DNA from 2 places in the Nocardia tengchongensis genome. Region 1 is predicted to be linked to the other one. Evidence: riboswitches for the same ligand, from Rfam matches in the RefSeq annotation. Region 1 holds a riboswitch; the other holds the start of a gene.
What was found. Region 1 has a riboswitch for ZMP and ZTP ahead of glyA (serine hydroxymethyltransferase). Riboswitches for the same ligand answer to the same signal wherever they lie in the genome.
Positions count from the first base shown of each region.

Region 2: linked by a shared signal. The riboswitch ahead of ACYVKL_RS27710 (phosphoribosylaminoimidazolecarboxamide formyltransferase) and the one ahead of glyA (serine hydroxymethyltransferase) in region 1 are both predicted to bind ZMP and ZTP.

Region 1 is NZ_BAAGUM010000006.1:883,474-894,203, reverse strand. Features, by position in the region: gene ACYVKL_RS15190 (thioredoxin domain-containing protein) at 1-115, shown strand, start outside; gene ACYVKL_RS15185 (hypothetical protein) at 63-599, opposite strand; gene ACYVKL_RS15180 (adenylate/guanylate cyclase domain-containing protein) at 818-2,386, opposite strand; gene trhA (PAQR family membrane homeostasis protein TrhA) at 2,444-3,151, opposite strand; gene ACYVKL_RS15170 (isoprenyl transferase) at 3,282-4,061, shown strand; gene ACYVKL_RS15165 (hypothetical protein) at 4,213-4,818, shown strand; gene coaA (type I pantothenate kinase) at 4,872-5,804, opposite strand; gene ACYVKL_RS15155 (DUF885 domain-containing protein) at 6,096-7,292, shown strand; ZMP/ZTP riboswitch at 7,579-7,664, shown strand; gene glyA (serine hydroxymethyltransferase) at 7,771-9,069, shown strand; gene ACYVKL_RS15145 (glutaredoxin domain-containing protein) at 9,130-9,438, opposite strand; gene ACYVKL_RS15140 (hypothetical protein) at 9,501-9,827, shown strand; gene ACYVKL_RS15135 (hypothetical protein) at 9,851-10,123, opposite strand; gene ACYVKL_RS15130 (DUF488 domain-containing protein) at 10,146-10,532, shown strand.
Region 2 is NZ_BAAGUM010000015.1:262,487-273,216, reverse strand. Features, by position in the region: gene ACYVKL_RS27740 (MFS transporter) at 1-570, shown strand, start outside; gene ACYVKL_RS27735 (MarR family winged helix-turn-helix transcriptional regulator) at 672-1,031, shown strand; gene ACYVKL_RS27730 (FAD-binding oxidoreductase) at 1,039-2,544, opposite strand; gene ACYVKL_RS27725 (hypothetical protein) at 2,713-3,054, opposite strand; gene ACYVKL_RS27720 (helix-turn-helix domain-containing protein) at 3,175-4,485, opposite strand; gene ACYVKL_RS27715 (hypothetical protein) at 4,521-4,769, shown strand; ZMP/ZTP riboswitch at 4,846-4,926, shown strand; gene ACYVKL_RS27710 (phosphoribosylaminoimidazolecarboxamide formyltransferase) at 4,955-6,103, shown strand; gene ACYVKL_RS27705 (CBS domain-containing protein) at 6,112-6,540, opposite strand; gene ACYVKL_RS27700 (Rv3143 family two-component system response regulator) at 7,294-7,713, shown strand; gene ACYVKL_RS27695 (NADH-quinone oxidoreductase subunit A) at 7,979-8,359, shown strand; gene ACYVKL_RS27690 (NuoB/complex I 20 kDa subunit family protein) at 8,434-8,988, shown strand; gene ACYVKL_RS27685 (NADH-quinone oxidoreductase subunit C) at 8,985-9,761, shown strand; gene nuoD (NADH dehydrogenase (quinone) subunit D) at 9,761-10,730, shown strand, end outside.

The DNA.
Region 1 (10,730 bases):
CCCGCCCGTCCGTGACACCGCCGCCGCCTACATCTGCCGCGGCTCGGTCTGCGACCTCCCGGTCACCACGGTCGAAGACGTGCGCGCCGGCCTGCTCCCGCCGCAGTCGGCCTGACCTGCGGCGTCGCGGTCGATCCGGTCGTGGTTCCCGCCTGTGTCGCGGCGGGAATCATGACCAGGACCGCGACGACGTGCACCGCGCGAAACAGTCCGAGTATCACCCCCACCGGGGTCACGCCGGTGAACACTGCGCTCAGCCGGTCGGCCGCCAGCAACGCGCCCACGGGTTCGGCGACCAGCGACGCCAGCCCGACCGTGCCCAGCCCGACCACGAGAATCCCACGCGCCCAAAGACTCCCGAACAGCATGCGAGCCGCGAGCGCGAACACCGCCAGATAGATCCCGGCCCGGATCGTCAGCGCGACCGCGACTCCCGTGACCGGCACCCCCGGATCCTCGAGCGCCTGCGCCGCCCGCAACAGCGTCTCCGCCACCCCGGCGACGAGCGCGATCACGACCGCCCGATAGGCGAGCACCGCCCGTTCCGGCCGCTCCCACCCCGCCGCCGACTTCCGCTCGAACGCACCGATCTCATCCATGCCCCCACTGTCGAGCCTCCGGCCTCGCGCCGAATCACCCTCGGGTACGGGCTCCCGGCGGTTCCCCGGTACGACAGTGGGACATAGCCGTCGCGCATATTCCGTTGCCCGGGAGGTTCGGGCCGCCATACAGTCCGACCGTGTTCAGCTCATGTTCTTCACTGAAGTATTGCCAGGTCCCGTTCGGTTCGCAGACCGGCCTCGAGCGGGTTGGATGATCAGCGCTCGGCGGGTTCCGGGGGTGGGGGTGCGGCCTGTTGGTGGGCGCCCGACGGGGCGGTGCCGTTGTGGCGGGGCGACGCGGGGGACTCGGACGTCACGTCGGTCCAGCTCGGAGTGGGTTCCTTGCGGCCGCGGAGGTGGAGAGTGTCGTGCAGGGTCCACTGTTTGCGCTCGGCGTCGGAGGCGGCGTCTATGACGGCCTGACTGGCGAGGATGCGGCGGGGAACCAGTTTCGCCTCGGTGGTGAGGCGGGCGGCCTCGTTGACGGCGTCACCGATGACGGTGAATTCGAGGCGGGTGTCGGTGCCGACGTCACCGGCGAAGACACAGCCGCGCGCGATGCCGATGCCGACCTCGAGTTCACCCAGCGCCGCCACCTCGTCGCGGATGCGGCGGGCGGCGACCAGGGCGGGGGTGGCGTTGTCGTCCAATGCGATCGGCGCACCGAAAATGCACAGCGCCGCATCGCCTTCGAACTTGTTGACCAGGCCGTGGTTGTCCTCGGTGGCCGCCACCACGATGGTCAGCAGCCGGTTCAGCTTGGCCACGAAATCGTGCGGGGCGAGTTCGGTGGCCATGGCGACCGAACCGGTCACGTCCACGAACAACGCGGTCGCCTCCCGCATGTCGCCGGTCAGGCTGGGACTGCCGGACAGCGCGCGCTCCGCCACCTCCTCGCCGACGTGCCGGCCGAAGACGGTCCGCATGCGCTCGCGCTCATTGAGATTGGCGGCCAGCTCGTTCACCGAATGCTCGAGCCGCCCGATCTCGCTGGTGCTGTTGATGGTGACCCGCGCCTCCAGATCGCCGTGCGCGATCCGGTCGAGCGCGTCACGCAGGGTGTGCATGGGGGTGGCCACCGCGCGAGCCAGGGCCGCCGTCGCCACCACACCCGCCGACAGGCCGACGATGGCCAGATAGATGCCGGTCCGGATGCGGTCATCGGCGTCGGTGGACGGATCCGCGAGCACGGTGATCAGCATCAGCAGCGGCACCGCGCCCGCCACCGCGAAGGTGACCACCACGCGTGCCAGCACGGTGTTGCTCCAGTGCGCGGTCTCGTCGAGCACTTCCGCCACCACCGGAATGGTCGGCCGGATCAGCCGGTCCACGATCAGATAGGTGAGCGCCGCCGACTCCAGCCCGCCGAGGGTGAACATGGACAGCACCACGGGGAAGCTGCGGTCCTCGGTGGCGTGCGCGAAGATCGCAGCCGCCACGATCACGCCCGGCAGCCAGATGGCCAGCGCCCGGATGGTGATCGCGAGCGGCAGCCGCAGCAGTCGCCGCGCCTCGTGTTCGGTGGGCGGCCGATGCTGATCCAGCCAGCCGAAGTAGTGCCGCCGATCGCGCACCGCGAGCACGATGCCGGCGAGCGCGCCGATGGCCGGATAGATCGATACCCCGATGAAGGTCGAGATCCAATTCGAACCGAGCCGGCCCAGGAATCCGCTCAGGAACAGTTCGGTGGTGATCACCGCGAGGCCGCCGAGGTTGCACGCCATGACGACAGCAGAAAGACCCCCCGGCGCCCGCAGCGCCCACAGGATGAGTCTGCTGGTCACGTCGCAGACTTTAGAGACCTTTCGGGGGAGATTGCACGTTTGTGGGCAATTACTCCGTCAGCTCAGCACTACCAGCCAGACCGCGATGTAGTGGCACAGCGCGGCGACGACCGTTGCCGCGTGGAAGAACTCGTGGTGCCCGAAGACCTCCGGCCACGGATCCGGCCAGCGCGACGCGTACAGGATCCCGCCCACGCTGTAGGCGATCCCGCCCGCGAGCAGCAGAATCACCGGTGTCCAGCCCACATTCGCGATGAGCGTCCCGGCCACCGGGACGATGGCCCACCCCAGCAGCAGATACAGCGGCACCCCGACCCATCGAGGTGCGGTGGGCCACAGCATCTTCAACGCCACCCCCGCCAGCGCACCCGCCCACACGATGCCCAGCAGCACGTTTCCCGCGGCGCCGCGCACCCCCAGCAGCGCGAACGGGGTGTAACTGCCCGCGATGAAAAGGAAGATCATCGAATGGTCGGCCCGCTTCATCCACATGCGGGCGCGGTCGGTCTTCCAGTTCACCCGGTGATAGGTGGCGCTGATCCCGAACACCCCGCACACGGTGATCCCGTAGACCAGTGTCGACCAGGCGGCTCGAGCCGACACCGTGCTCGCGACCGACACCAGCACGATCACCGCGATGGCGGCGACCCCGACGGCCCAGGCATGGATCCAGCCGCGCAGGCGGGGCTTGATGAGAGCCAGTTCGTCGCGGACGGTTTCGACCAGACCCGCGGTGTGATCAACGGGCTGCACGCTGTCGGCCATATGTTCCTCCTCGGTAACCTACGGTACCGTAGGTTGTCTCGGCGCCCGACCGCCGGCCGGTGGGAAAGTTTCTACGGCTCTTTCGACCGGCAAAATACGCGGGGAGGCGGGTGAGCGTAGGGTTGCGGCCGTGAAGTTCGTGGGTCAGGTGCGTGGACTCCCATATCGCGTATACGAGGCACGGCTGGCCAAGCAGCTGGCGGGTAAACAACATCCGCGGCATGTCGCAGTCATGTGTGACGGCAATCGACGCTGGGCCAGGGAGAACGGGTTCAGCGACATCTCGCACGGCCATCGGGTCGGTGCGCTGAAGATCGCTGAACTGGTCGGCTGGTGTGGCGAGGCCGGCATCGAGATGGTGACCCTCTACCTGCTCTCCACCGAGAATCTGCGCCGCGATTCCGACGAACTCGACACGCTTTTCGAGGTCATCACCGACGTCGTCGACGAACTGTCTGCGCCGGAACAGGATTGGAGCGTCCGCATCGTGGGCGCGCTCGATCAGCTGCCCGCCGAGTTCGCGCGCCGGCTCAGCGAGGCCGCCAAGAGCACCGAGGGCCGCACCGGCGTACACGTCAACGTGGCCATCGGCTACGGCGGCCGCCAGGAGATCGCCGACGCGGTGCGTTCGCTGGTCCGCCAGGAGATGGACGCGGGCGAGACCGGCGAGGATCTGGTCCAGTCGATCACCGTCGACGCCATCGGCCAGCATCTCTACACCTCCGGCCAGCCCGACCCGGATCTGGTCATCCGCACCTCCGGTGAGCAGCGGCTGTCCGGATTCCTGTTGTGGCAGAGCGCGTATTCGGAGATCTGGTTCACCGAGGCGTACTGGCCGGAGTTCCGGCGCGTGGATTTCCTGCGCGCCCTGCGCGATTACGCGGCCCGGCACCGCCGGTTCGGCGTCTGACCACCTCTGTTATCTCGTACTCCGGTGACTGTGTCACAGGAGTACGAAGCGAGAATGTTGTGGGTGATCCCGCAACAGTCGGTCAACGGTTCCGTTGCAGTGCAACGGCTTCGACGTTCGCGGGCGGGTCGCTGCCGTACCGTCTGGTGCTATGAGCGAGCTGCGTGATGAGTTGGGTGGCCCGGTGGAATCCCAGGTAGTCGCGGTCCCGTACCTGAGTTACGAGGAGTTCGGCCGGAGATTCCTGGAGTACGCCGCCTCGCCGGAGCGGATCGCGGGGGCGTTCGGGAAGCTCACCGGGGAGGCCTTCGAATTCGGGCCGATCGGCGCGGGCCCGGGCAAGCTCGCCAAACTCTCGGCGACCGTGCGGCTCGGGCAACCCCGCCTCGATCGCGAAGTGGACGGCATCATCTCGTTCGATCTGGTGATCCCGCTCAAGGTGGACCTGCTCATCGACCTGGCCGTGGACCGCTACCCGTTCCGCGTGGACGGCACCATCCACCTGCACCTCACGGTCCGCACCGCCGAACCGCTCCGGGTGCTCATCGAGATCGCCGAACCCCAGCCCAGCAATGTCCGCATCAATGTGGCCAGCGCCACCCGCCGCGGCGAACTGCTGCGCATCATCGCCAGCGTGGATCACGAGATCCGCCGTTTCGTGGCGCGCTACATCGCCACCGAGATCCGCAAACCCCACATCCAGGCCGCCACCGACATCGATGTGGGCGCCCGGCTGGACGCCGCCTGGACGCTCTGACCTACAACCCTCCACCCGGTGCCTCGCCGCGGACACGCGGCGAGGCACGAGATTCAGAGTTTCCGCAACCGCAGCCGGTTGATGGTGTGGTCGGAGTCCTTGCGCAGCACCAGGGTCGCGCGCGGCCGGGTCGGCAGGATGTTCTCCACCAGGTTGGGCCGGTTGGTGTTGTGCCAGATTTCCTTGGCCTGGTTGGTGGCTTCCTGATCGTTGAAGTTCGCGTAGTGGTGGAAGTGCGAATTCGGATCCTGGAAGGCGGTCTTGCGCAGCGACAGGAAGCGCTGCACGTACCACTTCTCGATGTCCTCGATGCGGGCGTCGACGTAGACCGAGAAGTCGAACAGGTCCGACACCATCAGGCGCGGACCGGTTTGCAGCACGTTGAGGCCCTCGACGATGAGGATGTCGGGCTGGCGCACGCAGTGGTATTCGCCGGGCACGATGTCGTAGGCGATGTGCGAGTAGACGGGCGCGCACACCTCGTGCGCACCGGATTTCACCTCGGTGACGAAGCGCAGCAGTTTGCGCCGGTCGTAGGACTCCGGGAAGCCCTTGCGGTGCATGATGCCGCGCCGGGTGAGTTCGGCTGTCGGGTAGAGGAATCCGTCGGTGGTGACCAGATCCACCCGAGGATGGTGGTCCCAGCGCGCCAGCAGCGCCTGCAGCACGCGCGCGGTGGTGGACTTGCCGACGGCCACCGAGCCCGCCACGCCGATCACGAACGGCACCTGGCGGTCGGGGTGGGTCTCGCCGAGGAAGGTGGCGGTGGCGGCGAACAGTCGCTGCCGGGCCGCGACCTGGAGGTGGATGAGTCGGGCCAGCGGGAGGTAGACCTCGGCGACCTCCTCGAGGTCGATCTGCTCACCGAGACCACGCAGGCCGACCAGTTCTTCTTCGGTCAGCACCAGGGGAGTCGCCTTGCGCAGGGTGCGCCACTGCTTGCGGTCGAATTCCACGTAGGGGCTGGGCTCGCTCATCCGTGCCATTACTCGTGTCCTTGCATTCGACACTCGTGTCCTGGGATCTGACACTCGCCTCGCGTCGCCAACACTCCACGCATAGCCGAATTGTGCTCGGCTCCAACAGGGAGGTGAACACCAGGTGTTGCTACTGGCCGGTAACCAGAGTGGGATGGGCCACATCACAGAGGCCGGGCGTGTCGGGTGAGGCTGTGAGACAGGCTGATCCGGGCCGAAGTGCGCCGGTCACGCGGCCGGGACGGCGAAGGCGAGCGCGCTGCGGATGACGAAGGCGAGCGCTCTGCATAGGGTCGGGGCATGGCAGCGCATCCCTTGGTGACCGATTATCTGCGCCTCGGCTTGGCATTCGACCGCCTCGAAGAGGGCTTCGTCGACGCCTACACCGGCGACCCCACCCTGCGCCGCGAGGTCGAGAACGCGCCCATGCCCGAGCCGCGCGACCTGGCGCACCGCGCCGCCGGCCTGCGCAAGGAACTCCCCGACGCCGGACTGTCCGTGGAACGCGTCGAGTTCCTGGACGCGCACCTGCGCGCGCTGGAATGCTCCGCACGCAAATTCGCCGGCGAGGACATCTCCTTCATCGACGAGGTCCGCGCCTACTTCGACGTGGACATCGCGCCAGGCGACACCGAGGACTACCGCGAGGCGCACCGGCAGCTCGACGAGGTGCTGCCCGGCGACGGCCCGCTGCTGGACCGCATCTCCGCGCACCGCCGCCAGGACGAGATCCCGCCCGAACGCTTGAAGGAGTGCGTGGCCGCCTTCTCCGGCGCGCTGCGCGAGCTGGTCCGCGAACGCTATCCGCTGCCCGACAACGAGCACGTGGAATACGAAGTGGTGGGCGACAAGCCGTGGTCGGGCTTCAACTACTACCTGGGCAACTACCAGTCCCGGGTGGCCATCAACTCCGACCTCAAGCAGCACCTGTCGCAGCTGCCGCACCTGATCGCGCACGAGTCCTACCCGGGACACCACACCGAGCACTGCCGCAAGGAGGCCGGGCTGGTCGGCGGCGGGCAGGACGAGCAGACGCTGTTCGTGGTCAACACCCCGCAGTGCCTGATGGCGGAGGGGCTGGCGGATCTGGCCCTGAAGTCGATCGTCGGCCCGGGCTGGGGCCGCTGGGCGCAGGAGATCTACGCCGACCTCGGACTGCGTTTCGATGGTGAACGTGCCGAGCGGATCTCGACCGCGTCGGCGAATCTGCTGAGTGTTCGCCAGGACGCCGCGCTGCTGCTGCACGATCGGCGGCGCGACTCCACGGAGGTCGCGGAGTACCTGCAACGCTGGAGTCTGGTCACGCCGGAGCGGGCCACGCAGTCGCTGCGCTTCCTGTCCTCACCGCTGTGGCGGGCCTATATCTCCACCTATGTGGAGGGCTATCGATTGCTCGGCGGCTGGCTGGATCGGGCGGCCGATGCGGCGGAACGGTCCGAGCGATTCCGCCGCCTGTTGGACGAACCCCTCACACCCGGCGCGATCCGCCGCATGTGAGGGGTACTCCCCGAAGGTCCGGAAGGGTCAGGCGCCCCAGGCGGTGCAGGACGCGCCGCCGCTGGACGCGGTGCACAGCGTGCGCAGCAGGGTGAAGAGGATGTCGGTCGGGCCACCGGTAGCGATGTTGAACAGCATGTGATCAATTCCTCGAAATCTGGGTAGGGCCAAGGACACTGACCTATCTGGGTCAGCCGTGCGTCACCTTACCGAGATTTGTTGCTCCGCCATAGCCTGTATCTGTGATTCTGTCCACTCGAAGGAGTGTTAACGCGGTTGGCTAGGATGGCAGGACCGCGACTGGCGCACTCGAGGTGGAAGTAACCACCGGGAAGCACCCCAAGTCCGGCACCGCGCGCCTGGGTGCCTGGCGATCCCCGAATCCCGATTCGGGGTACCCGGACGACGGAGGTGCGCCATGCACGATTCCCAGAACCCACTGACCGACTCCGCGTCGGCGGCCAATACACTCGGCGGCGTGACGATCCAGACGAGCGCCTCTGTGAACAGCCAGTCCCTCGCCGAACTCGACCCCGAGGTCGCGGCCGCGATGGGCGGCGAACTCGCTCGCCAGCGCGACACCCTCGAGATGATCGCCTCGGAGAACTTCGTGCCGCGCGCGGTGCTGCAGGCGCAGGGCAGCGTGCTCACCAACAAGTACGCCGAGGGCTACCCGGGCCGCCGCTACTACGGCGGTTGCGAGAACGTCGACGTCGTCGAGGATCTGGCCCGCGCCCGCGTCAAGGAGCTCTTCGGCGCCGAGTTCGCCAACGTCCAGCCGCACTCGGGCGCGCAGGCCAACGCCGCCGTGCTGTCCGCGCTGATGAACCCGGGCGAGAAGCTGCTCGGCCTGGACCTGGCCCACGGCGGCCACCTCACCCACGGCATGCGCCTGAACTTCTCGGGCAAGCTGTACGAGGTGCACGCCTACGGCGTGTCCAAGGAAGACCACCGCGTCGACATGGACGAGGTTCGCAAGATCGCCCGCGACACCCGCCCGAAGGTGATCGTCGCCGGCTGGTCGGCGTACCCGCGGCAGCTGGACTTCGCCGCCTTCCGTGAGATCGCCGACGAGGTCGGCGCGTACCTGTGGGTCGACATGGCGCACTTCGCCGGTCTGGTCGCGGCCGGGCTGCACCCGTCGCCGGTGCCGCACGCCGACGTCGTGTCCTCCACCGTGCACAAGACCCTGGGCGGCCCCCGCTCCGGCCTGATCCTGGCCAAGCAGGAGTTCGCCAAGAAGCTGAACTCCGCGGTCTTCCCGGGCCAGCAGGGCGGCCCGCTCATGCACGCCATCGCCGCCAAGGCCGTGGCCTTCAAGATCGCGGCCGGCGAGGAGTTCAAGGAGCGCCAGGAGCGCACCATCTCCGGCGCCAAGATCCTCGCCGAGCGTCTGACCGCCGCCGATGCCAAGGAGAAGGGCATCACCGTGCTCACCGGCGGCACCGACGTGCACCTGGTCCTGGTCGACCTGCGCAACTCGCAGCTCGACGGCCAGCAGGGTGAGGACCTCCTGCACGAGATCGGAATCACCGTGAACCGCAACGCGGTTCCGTTCGACCCGCGCCCGCCGATGGTCACCTCCGGCCTGCGCATCGGCACCCCGGCGCTGGCCACCCGCGGCTTCGGCGACGAGCAGTTCACCGAGGTCGCCGAGATCATCGCGGCCGCCCTGACCGGCTCCGCCGACCTGGACTCGCTGCGTCAGCGGGTGTCCAAGCTGGCCCAGGAGTTCCCGCTCTACGAGGGCCTCGAGGACTGGCGCCTGCTGGGCTGACCCGCCGCCGAAAGACCATGAGCCCGCCGCGATCTCACGATCGCGGCGGGCTCTCGTCGTTCAGAAGGACCAGAACTTGCGCGGGCCGCCGGTGAGCTGCGGGGCGTCCGCGGAGACGGTGGCTATCAGCTCTTTCGGGTGCGGGTTGACCCAGTTGCGTTCGGTGGAGCCGTCACGGAAGACGACGGTCGGGACGGTTTCGTTGCCGTCGGCGACCGAGCGGACGAAAGCGGCCGCGTCCGGGTCCTGCCAGATGTCCACCTCGCGGTGAATGATGCCGTGCCGGTTGAGGACCCGGCGCATGCGCGAGCAGTACGGGCAGCCCGGGCGACGGTAGACGATCAGTTCCGGCGTGGCGTCGGCGGTCATCCCCGGAGTGTAGGGCCCGCGTCGGCGGAACGGCCTATGCTGCAAGGGGATCGGAGGCGGGGATGGCGACCACCGTATTGTTGCTGGGCTTGAAGTCGGCAGTCGTGGAGGAGGTGCGCGAGCGGGTCGCGCTACCGGAGGTCGACATTCGCGCGGGCACCGGCTTGACGGATCTGCGGGACACCCTGGCGGTGACGGCCGTCGATCACGTGATCATGGGTGCGGGGCTGGACCTCGAGGATCGGCTGCGGATGGTGCGCGCCGTCTTCGAAGCCAGTGACCGCACCACCGTGCACATGAAGGACTTCGCCTCGGGGCCGGAGGGTTTCGTGCCGTTCGTGCGTGCCGTGCTCACGGGATTGCACGGCACGCCGCTCCGCGAATCCTGACCTGGGCGCCCGAGTCTGCCGGCTCAGGCGTGTTTGGTGAGGTAGTCCAGGTACATCGGGCGCAGCACCTCGCCCAGTTTTCCCTCACCGGCGTGGAAGTAGTCGTCGAGCAGGGCCGCGGTGTTCCAGATGTCGACTTCGCCCTCGCCCTGTTTGCCCGCGGCGACCTCGGCGCCGGGAATCGCCTTGAGCAGTTGCCACAGGAATTTGACGTCGCCGCGGCGGGCGGCAAGCTTCACGGCGCGGTCGTGCAATTCCTTGGTGGACAGGGTCGCCAGATCCGGGGTTTCGGCCATGATCTCGACTGTAATGGAGGCCATGACACAGCAGCCGGGGTACCGGGTGAAGCGCGTGTACGACGACCCCGATCCGGCCGACGGCCGACGGGTGCTGGTGGACCGGCTCTGGCCGCGCGGGGTCAGCAAACAGCAAGCGGCCATTGACGAATGGGCCAAAGATGTGACGCCGTCGAACGAGCTGCGCAGGTGGTATCACGCCGCGCCGGAGACACGCCGTGCGGAGTTCGAGCGCAAGTATCGAATCGAGCTCGGCGCGGACCTGGCCCGGGAAGCCCTGGCACACCTCCGGTCCGAGGCCGCGGCCGGGCCGTTGACCCTGGTCACGGCCACGAAAGAACCCGGGCACAGCCACGTTCCCATCCTGCTCGATGAACTGGGCGAAACGCGCAGAGCGGACAGGCGTTAACGCGATCTTCACCAATGTGCCCGACAGAGCAGAAGCCGGAACGCGAATTCGGCGGTAGCGTCGGGAGTGCGGGCCGCGTAGGTGTGGCTCGTACGGGAGGTCCTGATCGTGACTGAGCAACTCAGTACGAGGGGGCCGGCACCCGGCCCTCGGGTCGTACGACCCCAAGGCTGACCGGCCCAGCGAGAACGCTCGCGC
Region 2 (10,730 bases), on a different contig from region 1:
GACTACTGGGTGTTCGCGCTCGTCATCGCCCTCAACGGTCTCGGCTCGGGTATGTTCGCCTCGCCGAACACCGCCGAGGTGATGTCGTCGGTGCCGGCCGCCCAGCGCGGTGTGGCCTCGGGCATGCGCGGCACGCTGTTCAACGGCGGTATGGCGCTGTCGATCGGCCTGTTCTTCTCGCTGATGATCATCGGCCTGTCGAATACGCTGCCGGACGCCATGAATACGGGCCTGCAGCAGCAGGGTGTGCCCGCGCCGGCGGCCGCGGCGATCTCGGACATGCCTCCGGTGGGCAGCCTGTTCGCGGCGTTCCTGGGCTACAACCCGATCAAGGAATTGCTCGGCCCCACCGGCACTCTCGATCAGCCCGGCGTCCACGGTGACGTGCTGACCGGTCAGGAGTTCTTCCCGCACTTGATCTCCGGCCCGTTCCACTCGGGACTGGTCGTGGTCTTCCTGGGAGCCGCGATTATGATGCTGATCGGCGCGGCGGCCTCCTGGTTCGCCGGTAGCCCGACTGTCACGGACGAGGCGGCCGAATTGCGTGAAGCCGCCCGCGAGGGAATCTGACGGAGGAGATCACGCTGCCCGAGCCCGCCAGTGTCGCCGACCCCGAACTGCTCACCGAGGCCGCCGACCTGTATCACTCCATCGGCCGCCTGCTGCGCCTGTTGCGTCACGCCGGCGACATCGGAGCGTTGAGTTCCGGCGCGGCCTCCGCCCTGGCGACGGTGGCCCGCTCGGGCCCCCTGCGCCTCGGCGATCTGGCCAATATCGAACGGGTCAGCGCCCCCACCATGTCCCGCATAGTGACGGGCCTGGAAAAGGGTGGCTACCTGACTCGCGGCGCCGATCCCGAGGACGGCCGGGCCCAGCTCCTCACCGCCACCGCGGCGGCCCACGACCTGGTCACCGGCCTCACCTCTGCGCGAATCCAACGATTCGCGGCCGCCCTGGAAACCCTCACTCCCGCCCAGCGCGCATCGGTCGGCTCGGGCCTCGACACCCTCATCGAGGCCCTGGACCAGTAGCGCCGGGTCAGGGTGCCAGGGTCGAGTGGATCAGGGTGTTCGGGTCGACGAGGTTGCGGAGCTTCGCCAGGCGCGGGTAGTTCGCGCCGTAGTAGCGCGACAGCGGGTCGCCCGGCTCCAGATAGTTGACGTACGCGCCGACCGAATGCGGGGCGAGGGTGGCGTGCGCGTCCGACAGCCAGGTCAGGGCGGAGTCGTGCGGGATCGGTTCGAACGCACCCCATTCCACCAGCGCCGCGTGCTCGCGCCACGGGAACGCGGTCGCGGTGGGGGTGAGGTCGCGGATGGCGCCGTCGAGGGTGTTGATCTGGACCCAGCCGGTGCCGCCGACGCTGGAGAACCGGGTCATCACGTCGAGGATGGCGGCGGTGACGTCGGGCGTGAGGGCCGGGACGATGTCGGAGCCGTTGGTGAATTCCGCGCGGGGCTGGTCGACGACGCCACCTGCCAGGTACAGCACGGTCTCCATGTGGCTGAGGGTGCGGACGTCGGCTTCCCGCGGCGCGATGCCGATCGCGTCGACGAGTGCGGCCGTCACGGGTTCGGCGGAACCCGCGGGGCAGACCAACTGCAACCAGCAGTGCAGTCCGCCGGATCCGTCGGCGTCCACACTGACATCGGCCCACTGCTCGCGCGGGGCCGCACGCAGCCATTCCTGCCAGCCGCTGATGACGTGTTCCGCGTCCTCGCCCCAGAAGGTCAGGCGCACCACATCTTTCGGGGTGGCGGGGATGGTGTCGAAGGTCAGCGAGGTGACGACGCCGAGCAGTGTGCCACCGCCGCGCAGCGCCCAGAACAGGTCCGGTCGGTTGCCGTCGGAGACTTCGGTGATGCTGCCGTCCGGCAGCACGAGGGTCGCCGCGGTGAGACGGTCACCGGTGAGTCCGTAGGCGCGGGATTCGAATCCGAGCCCGCCGCCCAGGGTGAGGCCCGCGACGCCGACGGTGGGGCACATGCCCGTCGGCAGGCTCCGCCCGAACCGGTCCAGTTCCTGATAGATCTCGTACAGGGTGTGCCCCGCGCGGACCACGGTCTGTTCGCCCTGGACCCGCACGCCGCGCAGCCCGCGCACGTCGATGATCAGGGTGCCGGTCGCCGTGGACTCCCCCGCATAGGAATGGCCGCCGGCGCGCGGGGCCACCCGCAGGTCGTTCTCGGCCGCGAATTCGAAGGCCGTGGCCACATCGCCGGTCTCGGCGACCTGCACGACCGCCGCGGGCATGTCGGGGTCGAACCGGGTGTTGAAGACCTGCTTGGCGTCCGAATAGCCCAGGTCACCGGGCGTGATCAGCCGACCGCGCAGCTTGCCCTGCAATGCACGCCATTTCGGGTCGAAGCTGCCGGTGCCCGACCCCGAAGCGCTGCCGGCGGCCCCCGCGTTCCCGCCCGCGGATCCGGTGTCGGGCGCCGCGACCGAGGCGGGCAGCCGGGTCGCCCCGGCGAATCCCACACCGGCGACCGCGATTCCGAACGCGCCGCGCAGAAACGTGCTGCGAGAGAAGTGGGGCCTCATACCAGGCTCCCCGAACCGGTCGAGAACCGCTGCGCCGCCGAGTTATTCACTTTCGACATCAACGTTCGCGACCCACCTATTCCCATCGGACGACACGGCACCAGTTGATCATGATTCACCGATCCCTCATTCGGCGAAACGAGCTTTGGCGTGTCAACCCCACGCCGCCTACCGAGACCCACTATCCGCCGGTGCATCCGGCGGAATCAGCCATCGAGCGTAAGTCTCCTCCGGCCTGACCGTAATGACATCCGCCCGCTCCACCAACTCGCCCGGCACCACCCCATCCTCGAAATGCGCCAGGCTCGGCACGATCACCGCGTCAACTCCCAAATTGCCCACCAACACCTGCAACCGATAAACCGGCCGGTCTGTATTAGCCCCCAGCACCGCAATCTTCCGAAGGTCATACCCCAAACGCTCCGCCAGAACCCGAATCTGCCGTTCATCCCACTGCCGGCGTGACCCGGACACATCTTCGCGGAGAAAACCCAGCGCCCCGGGGTTCATGATTCGCCCTCTCGTTCGTCGATCGTGCTGCCGGTGGATGCTGAGCCCAGGATCGGCCCGCAGAAATCCGGCGGCAATGGCACTTTCGAGCGACCACGCCCGAAAGTGCCACGAGCGCACTCAGTATTCGAGGTGGATCAGGTCGGCAAGACCGCGCATTTCCGTGGTGAGGGTCCGGCGTCTGCCGATGAGGCTGGTGAGCAGGTCCTTGGCGAGCCGCTGCTCGATCAGCCAGGGCCGGGCCTCATTCGAGAGCCTGAGCAGGATCTCCAGGGCCGGTTCGGGGCGAGCGAGATCCAGATGGGCGCGAGCGACATCGAGGAGGTGCCGGTTGCGATTGTCGGAGGTCGGGCGCAACCCGGAGGGGACTTCGCGGGCCAGGCGCACCGCGAGATCGGGCCGGTCGTCGATGACCGCATTCTCGACCCGCTTCATCGCCACCGTGGCCGGACCGAATGTCGTCCAATAGTCCTGATATCCACGTGGTTCCCGTTTGACGGCCACCGCGGCCGCCTGAGCGAAGCGCATCATGTCGTCGGCGTCATCGGGCCGGTTGTCGCGTATCGCCGCGGCCGATCCGCGCAGCAGCAGCCACCCCCAAGTGGAGAGTTCACGTTCGGTGCCGGTCGATATCCGCGGCTCGATCCTGTCCGCCCATTCGATCGCCAATTCGTCGACCTGCTGAAACCGCCCCTCCACCAGAAGGAGCCAGCACAGCGTGACGACCATGGACGCGCTGTCGAGAACGTCCTCACTCGATTGAGCCGCCGCGAGCCCGCGGTCGAGAACGGTGCGCGCGGTGCGTAATTGCCGTGTCTGCACCAGGACCGAGCCGGTCAATTGCAGAATGCGGCCCCGCAGCTGCGGCGAGACGACCTCGCTGTCCGCCACCAGGCCCGGCAGAATTCTCGCCAGGAGCTCATATCGATTCTCGTGATAGAGCCGGACCGCCGCGGCAAGTGTCTCGGCCACATCGCCTTCCGCGGGCGGCGCCGCCCGGACTCGCTCGGCGGGTGCCTCGATCGCCCGCCGAGTCGCCATCCACATCGCGCCGTTTCTGCTCTCCGGCGCACGTGGTGCCGAACCGATCAACGCGGTGAGTGGGCACCCCAACGCGACAGCGAGCCGCCGCAGCGTCTCGATGCGGGTATCGTCCCGCTCCCCCTGCTCGATCTTCCGAATCAGCGATAGCGAAACACCTGAGTTCGCAGCCAGTTCGCGCTGTGTGAGACCGCGACGCTTCCGAACCGACTGCACGCGCTGACCAAGGTCGCCGCTCATATCGCCCAGCCTAGGCCGCCCGCGCAGCAGCGGCCTGGGAGCGGAAGGTTCTGAGCGGCAAGGGGTCTGGCAGGCGGTTTCGGAATTGTCGGACCTCCGTGGTGGAGTATCCGTGTGGCGGCCCGGCCAGACGATCTCACCTGAGACCATCGACCGGGCTCTTTCGTGAAAAGGATGCAAGACGTATGAAGAAGCTTGTTACGACCTCCCTGGTCACCCTCGGTCTGATTGCCGCGATGGGCACCGCCCATGCCGGCAAGGACACCGAATGGCAGGTCGATGGCAGCTACCCCACCGAAGCCGCCTGTGACGCCGACGGCGAGACCGGCACCTTCACCCGCCCCGACGGCACCCAGCTCACCCCGGGCGACGACATCTACGAATGCACCCAGGGCGCCGACGGCCAGTGGTACCTGTCCATCTGGACCGACTGACACCCGGCCCGTGGCCCGCGCGCACCCCGCCCGGGCCACAATCACCCGATCCCCGGCCATCGGCGGCGTGATCTAGAGTGGCGGGTGCGACTGGCGTCACGTGGGTCTCACCACGAGGAAGCGCGAGATCGGAGCGTCGTCCGCCTGGGTGCTCCCGAACCTGAGTTCAGGAAGTGGTGCACCACATGGATTTGCGGTACGGCATGAATCCTCATCAGCGGGCCCGGATCGTCGATGGAAGTGACCGGCATGTCCGCGTGCTGCACGGGTCGGCGTCGATGATCAACTACCTCGATGCGTTGAATGCCTGGCAGTTGGTTGCCGAGGCGCGCAGCGCGACGGGCAAGGTGGCCGCTGCCTCGTTCAAGCATGTTTCCCCGGCCGGGGCGGCAGTGGCGGGGATGCTCGACGAAACCATGTGCGAGACCTGGGGGTTGGGCACGGCAGGGCTGGGACCGGTTGCCGCGGCGTATGTCCGGGCCCGCGACGCCGACCCGCGATCGTCTTTCGGAGACCTGATCGCGGTCTCCGATCCCGTGGACGACGAGCTGGCCGACCTGCTGGCGACGGTGGTGTCCGACGGCATCATCGCGCCCGGTTACGCGCCGGGCACCGTCGCCAAGCTGGCCCGCAAGAAACGCGGCCGCTTCCTGGTGGTCGACATCGACCCCGACTTCCGTCCCCCGGCTACCGAGATCCGCACGGTGTTCGGTGTCGCGATCGAGCAGGACCACGATCGTGAGCCGATCACCGCCGAGCTGCTCCACCCCGTCGGCGAACCGGCGTTCTCCGACAGCTCCACCACTGACGCGCTGCTGGGCATGATCACCGCCCGTTTCACCCAGTCGAACACGGTGGTTCTCATCCGTGACGGAATGACCGTCGGAGTCGGAGCCGGCCAGCAGTCACGCATCGACTGCACCCACCTCGCGGGTGCCAAGGCACGCACCTGGTGGATGCGCCGCCACCACAACATCCGAACCCTCCCACTCCCGACGGATATGCCCCGCCAGCAACGGCTGAACTGGCAGATCGGCCTCGCCGCGGGCACCGTCACCACCCGAGAAAACGGTGAACTCGCGAACCTCCTGACCCGCCCGGGCACCCCGATCGAGGAGCGTGACCGCACCGAATGGGCCCGAGGACTGACCGGCCTCACCATGGTCTCCGACGGCTACCTCCCGTTCCGGGACAACGTGGACGCCGCCGCAGCATTCGGTGTATCGGCGATCGTCGAACCAACAGGAGCCCTCCAACACGACACCATCGCCGCCGCGTGCCGCGACCACCACATATCCCTGACCCGCACCGACCTCCGCATGTTCCACCACTGACCGCCCAGTCAGCCGTGGAGGTAGCGGACCAGGGAGTCGCGTTCGGTTTCGAGTTCGGAGATTTGGCTCTTCACTACGTCGCCGATGCTGACTATGCCGATCATCTGGCCGTCTCGGAGGACCGGGAGGTGGCGGATGCGGTGTTCGGTCATGGTGGCGTTGAGGGTTTCGACGTGGTCGTCGGGGGAACAGGTGTGGATCGCGGCGGTCATGATGGTGGCGACGGGGGCGTCGAGGAGGGCGGCGCCGTCGCGGTGCAGGCTGCGGACGATGTCTCGTTCGGAAACAATGCCCGTCATGGCGACGCCGTCCGTGGAGACGATGACCGCGCCCACGTTGTTTACGGCCAGGGTGTCGAGCAGTTCGCGCACTGTTGCATCGGGTGCAATCGTGACGACTTCACTGCCCTTCCGGCGCAGGATTTCAGAGATTCGCATATGCCCACCGCCCAACGCTCGGGACTGTCGATGACTACTAGGATGCCGCTGATAGCCGCCCGTGACCAGCAAAGATTGCGATTCGATGCATAAGCGGCCGTGAGGGCATCGACGACGAATTCGGTAGCCCGATAGACGGCTGGATTCGGCGCGCGAAGTCGGGTGAATGGCACGATCCGTCGCAAGTGTCGAGCCGAAAGAGCGGCTCGGTCGCGCTAGATTGTGCGACGGTTCCTGGGCTCATGCGCCCCGGGACTGTTCGAGGGGTGGAGGTCGCCTCCCCGTCGTCATACCCGGTTGACCGGGGAGGCGGCCTCCCCCGGTCAACACTGAATCCCGCATCCCGACCGTGCAGCCCCTCCCGACACGTAGGTGCGGAACAGATGCAGGATCCGAGTATCGAGCCGAAGCCGGTCCCGGGCATCGATCAGCCATTGCAGCTAACGACTGGCAACTCTTCAGCCGCGCACCATCGCGGTCCCGGGCCGCCGCCGCAACGCTTCGCAGGCGCCCGAATACCCGAGGGCGATGTGAACATGGTTGCTACGGAATGCGATTCGCTTGCCCCACCAGCTCGTCCGTCCACACGTCGGTTTCGATGAGGCGTTGCGTGATGCCTCCCCCCATTCGCGGGACGCTACCGGTCGCGGATTATGAACCACCCGCGATCGACGCATTGCGCGACAGGCGATTCCGCGACGCGTGCACGAGTTCCGGTGAAGCTGCCCCACGCTCCCCCATCTGCGACGTAGCATGCGGAACGTGGCCGATGCCAAACGTCCCGCCGCCGTGCGGGTCCTCGTTTACAGCAGTGATGCCGATACCCGCAGCCAGGTCATGACGGCGCTGGGTAGACGGCCGCATCCGGAGTTGCCGCCGATCGACTACATCGAGGTGGCGACGGGGCCGGTGGTCCTGGAGCGGATGGACGCCGGCGGACTGGATCTGCTGATCCTCGATGGCGAGTCGGCCCCGGAGGGCGGGCTCGGCCTGGCCAAGCAGCTCAAGGACGAGATCGCCGAGTGCCCGCCGATCGTGGTGCTCACCGGCCGGCCCGATGATGCCTGGCTGGCGAATTGGTCGCGCGCGGAGGCGGCGGTGCCGCACCCGATCGACCCCATCCGGCTGACCGACGCTGTCCTGAGTGTGCTCGGTAATAGCTTCGCGGTCTGATCTTCCACTGCCCGGTGCGACCAGGGCAAACCCGTGTCACGGGACAAAAGTGATTGCGTCCAATCGGTCATAAAAGACCGTTCCGAATTCGATCAAACGCGATCGCGAATCGTCATGTATCTTCTCGTGCGAGTTGTAATCTGTGCCGTAGCTCACAGGAGCGCGGGGAGATGCATGACTGCCATGCACCACTGACATCATCACCCCTCCGCGCCCGCTGCCGTCCGTAGTGCGTCGTCCAGTTCGCAGGAGGGGTAGTGCTGAAGTGAATATCGAGGTACCGACCCTGGTTCTCGGCGCGGTCGCCGCCGCGTTCGGGGTGTTCTCCATTTTCCTGGCGGCCCTGATCGGCCCCAAACGCTACAACCGGGCCAAGCTCGAAGCCTATGAATGCGGCATCGAACCCACCCCGCACGCCGTCTCCGGTGGGCCGGGAAATGCTGCGGGCCAGCGCTTTCCGGTGAAGTACTACCTCACCGCCATGCTGTTCATCATCTTCGACATCGAGATCGTCTTCCTCTACCCGTGGGCCGTGCACTTCGACGCACTCGGAGTGTTCGGGCTGGCCGCCATGGCGTTGTTCATCTTCAACGTCTCGGTCGCCTACGCCTACGAGTGGCGGCGTGGTGGTCTCAGCTGGGATTGATTGGCGCACAGGGGATTTCCAATGACACACCCCGTGCGAGGCGGGGTGTCCCGATCCGGGAGATGTAGTCGCACATGGGTCTCGAGGAGAAACTGCCCAGCGGGTTCCTGCTGAGCACGGTGGAAGATATGGCCGGCTATCTGCGCAAGAGTTCGCTGTGGCCGGCGACGTTCGGCTTGGCGTGCTGCGCGATCGAGATGATGGCCACCGGCGGCGGGCGATTCGATATCGCCCGCTTCGGCATGGAGGCGTTCCGCGCCTCCCCGCGCCAGGCCGATCTGATGATCGTGGCGGGCCGGGTGAGCCAGAAGATGGCCCCGGTGCTGCGTCAGGTGTACGACCAGATGACCGAACCGAAATGGGTGCTGGCCATGGGTGTCTGCGCATCCTCGGGCGGCATGTTCAACAACTACGCCATCGTGCAGGGCGTCGACCACATCGTGCCGGTCGACATCTACCTGCCGGGCTGCCCGCCGCGGCCGGAGATGTTGTTGAACGCGATCCTGAAGCTGCACGAGAAGATTCAGGAGATGCCGCTCGGCGTCAATCGCGAAGAGGCCGTGCGCGCGGCCGAAGCCGCCGCGCTCGCCAGCACCCCGACCATTCAGCTGAAGGGGCTGCTGCGATGAGCTTCGACGCACCTGTCGGCACGGAGAGCCCCCCGGAGGCGGCCGTGGAACCCACTGAGAACACACCGGAATCCGCCGACACCGCACCATCCGGACCGACGGCCCGGCCCACGCCGCCCGCCGACGAGGTGATCGGCGTCCGTCAGGGCATGTTCGGTGTCACCGGCACCGGCGACACCTCCGGCTACGGCCGCCTGGTCCAGACCGTCGCCATGCCCGGCGGCACCCCCGCCCCCTACGGCCCGGTCTTCGACGAGGTCATCGCGCATCTGCGCCTGGCGCTGGCGAAGACCTTCGACGAGGCGGTGGAGAAGATCGTCGTGTTCCGCGGCGAACTCACCCTGCACATCCGCCGCGATCACCTGGTGCTGGTCGCGAAGACGTTGCGCGACAACGAAGCCCTGCGCTTCGAACTGTGCCTGGGCGCCAGCGGCGCGCACTATCCGGAGGACACCGGGCGCGAGTTGCACGCGCTCTACCACCTGAACTCGATCACCCACAACCGCCGCCTGCGGCTGGAAGTCTCTGTGCCGGACAGTGATCCGCACCTGCCGTCCCTGTATTCGGTGTACCCCACCGTCGACTGGCACGAGCGGGAGACCTACGACTTCTTCGGCATCCTCTTCGACGGTCATCCGTCGCTGACCCGCATCGCCATGCCCGACGACTGGCGTGGCCACCCGCAGCGCAAGGACTATCCGCTCGGCGGAATCCCGGTGGAATACAAGGGCGCGCGCATCCCCCCGCCCGACGAGCGGAGGACGTACTCCTGATGAACAACATCGACACCGAGTCCCGTCGCAACACCGAGGAACGGCCCGAGCGAGCGGTCACCCTGGTGGGAAACGATTGGGACGAGATCTCCGCGAGCCTGGACGGGGTCGCCGAGGAACGCATCGTCGTGAACATGGGCCCGCAGCACCCCTCCACGCACGGAGTGCTGCGGCTGATTCTCGAGATCGAGGGTGAGACCGTCACCGAAGCCCGCTGCGGCATCGGCTATCTGCACACCGGCATCGAGAAGAATCTCGAATACCGCAGCTGGGTGCAGGGCACCACCTTCGTCACCCGCATGGACTACCTGTCGCCGTTCTTCAACGAGACGGCGTACTGCCTGGCGGTGGAGAAGCTGCTCGACATCACCGACCAGATCCCCGAGCGGGTCAATGTCATTCGGGTCATGCTCATGGAACTGAACCGCATCTCCTCGCATCTGGTGGCGCTGGCCACCGGCGGCATGGAACTGGGCGCGCTGACCCCGATGCTGTTCGGCTTCCGTGAACGCGAACTCATCCTCGACGTGTTCGAGACCATCACCGGTCTGCGCATGAACCATGCCTACATCCGTCCCGGCGGCCTGGCCCAGGACCTGCCCGACGACGGCGTGCAGAAGGTGCGAGAACTCCTCGACCTGCTGCCGACCCGGCTGCGGGACATGGAAATGCTGCTCAACGAGAACCCCATCTGGAAGGCCCGCACCCGCAATGTCGGCTACCTGGACCTGACCGGTTGCATGGCACTCGGCATCACCGGCCCGATGCTGCGCTCCACCGGCCTGCCGCACGATCTGCGCAAGTCCCAGCCCTACTGCGGTTACGAGAACTACGAGTTCGAGGTGCAGACCGACACCGGCTGCGACTGCTACGGCCGCTACCTGATTCGCGTCAACGAGATGAAGGAATCGGTCAAGATCGTCGAGCAGTGCCTCGACAAGCTGCGGCCGGGCCCGGTCATGGTGGAGG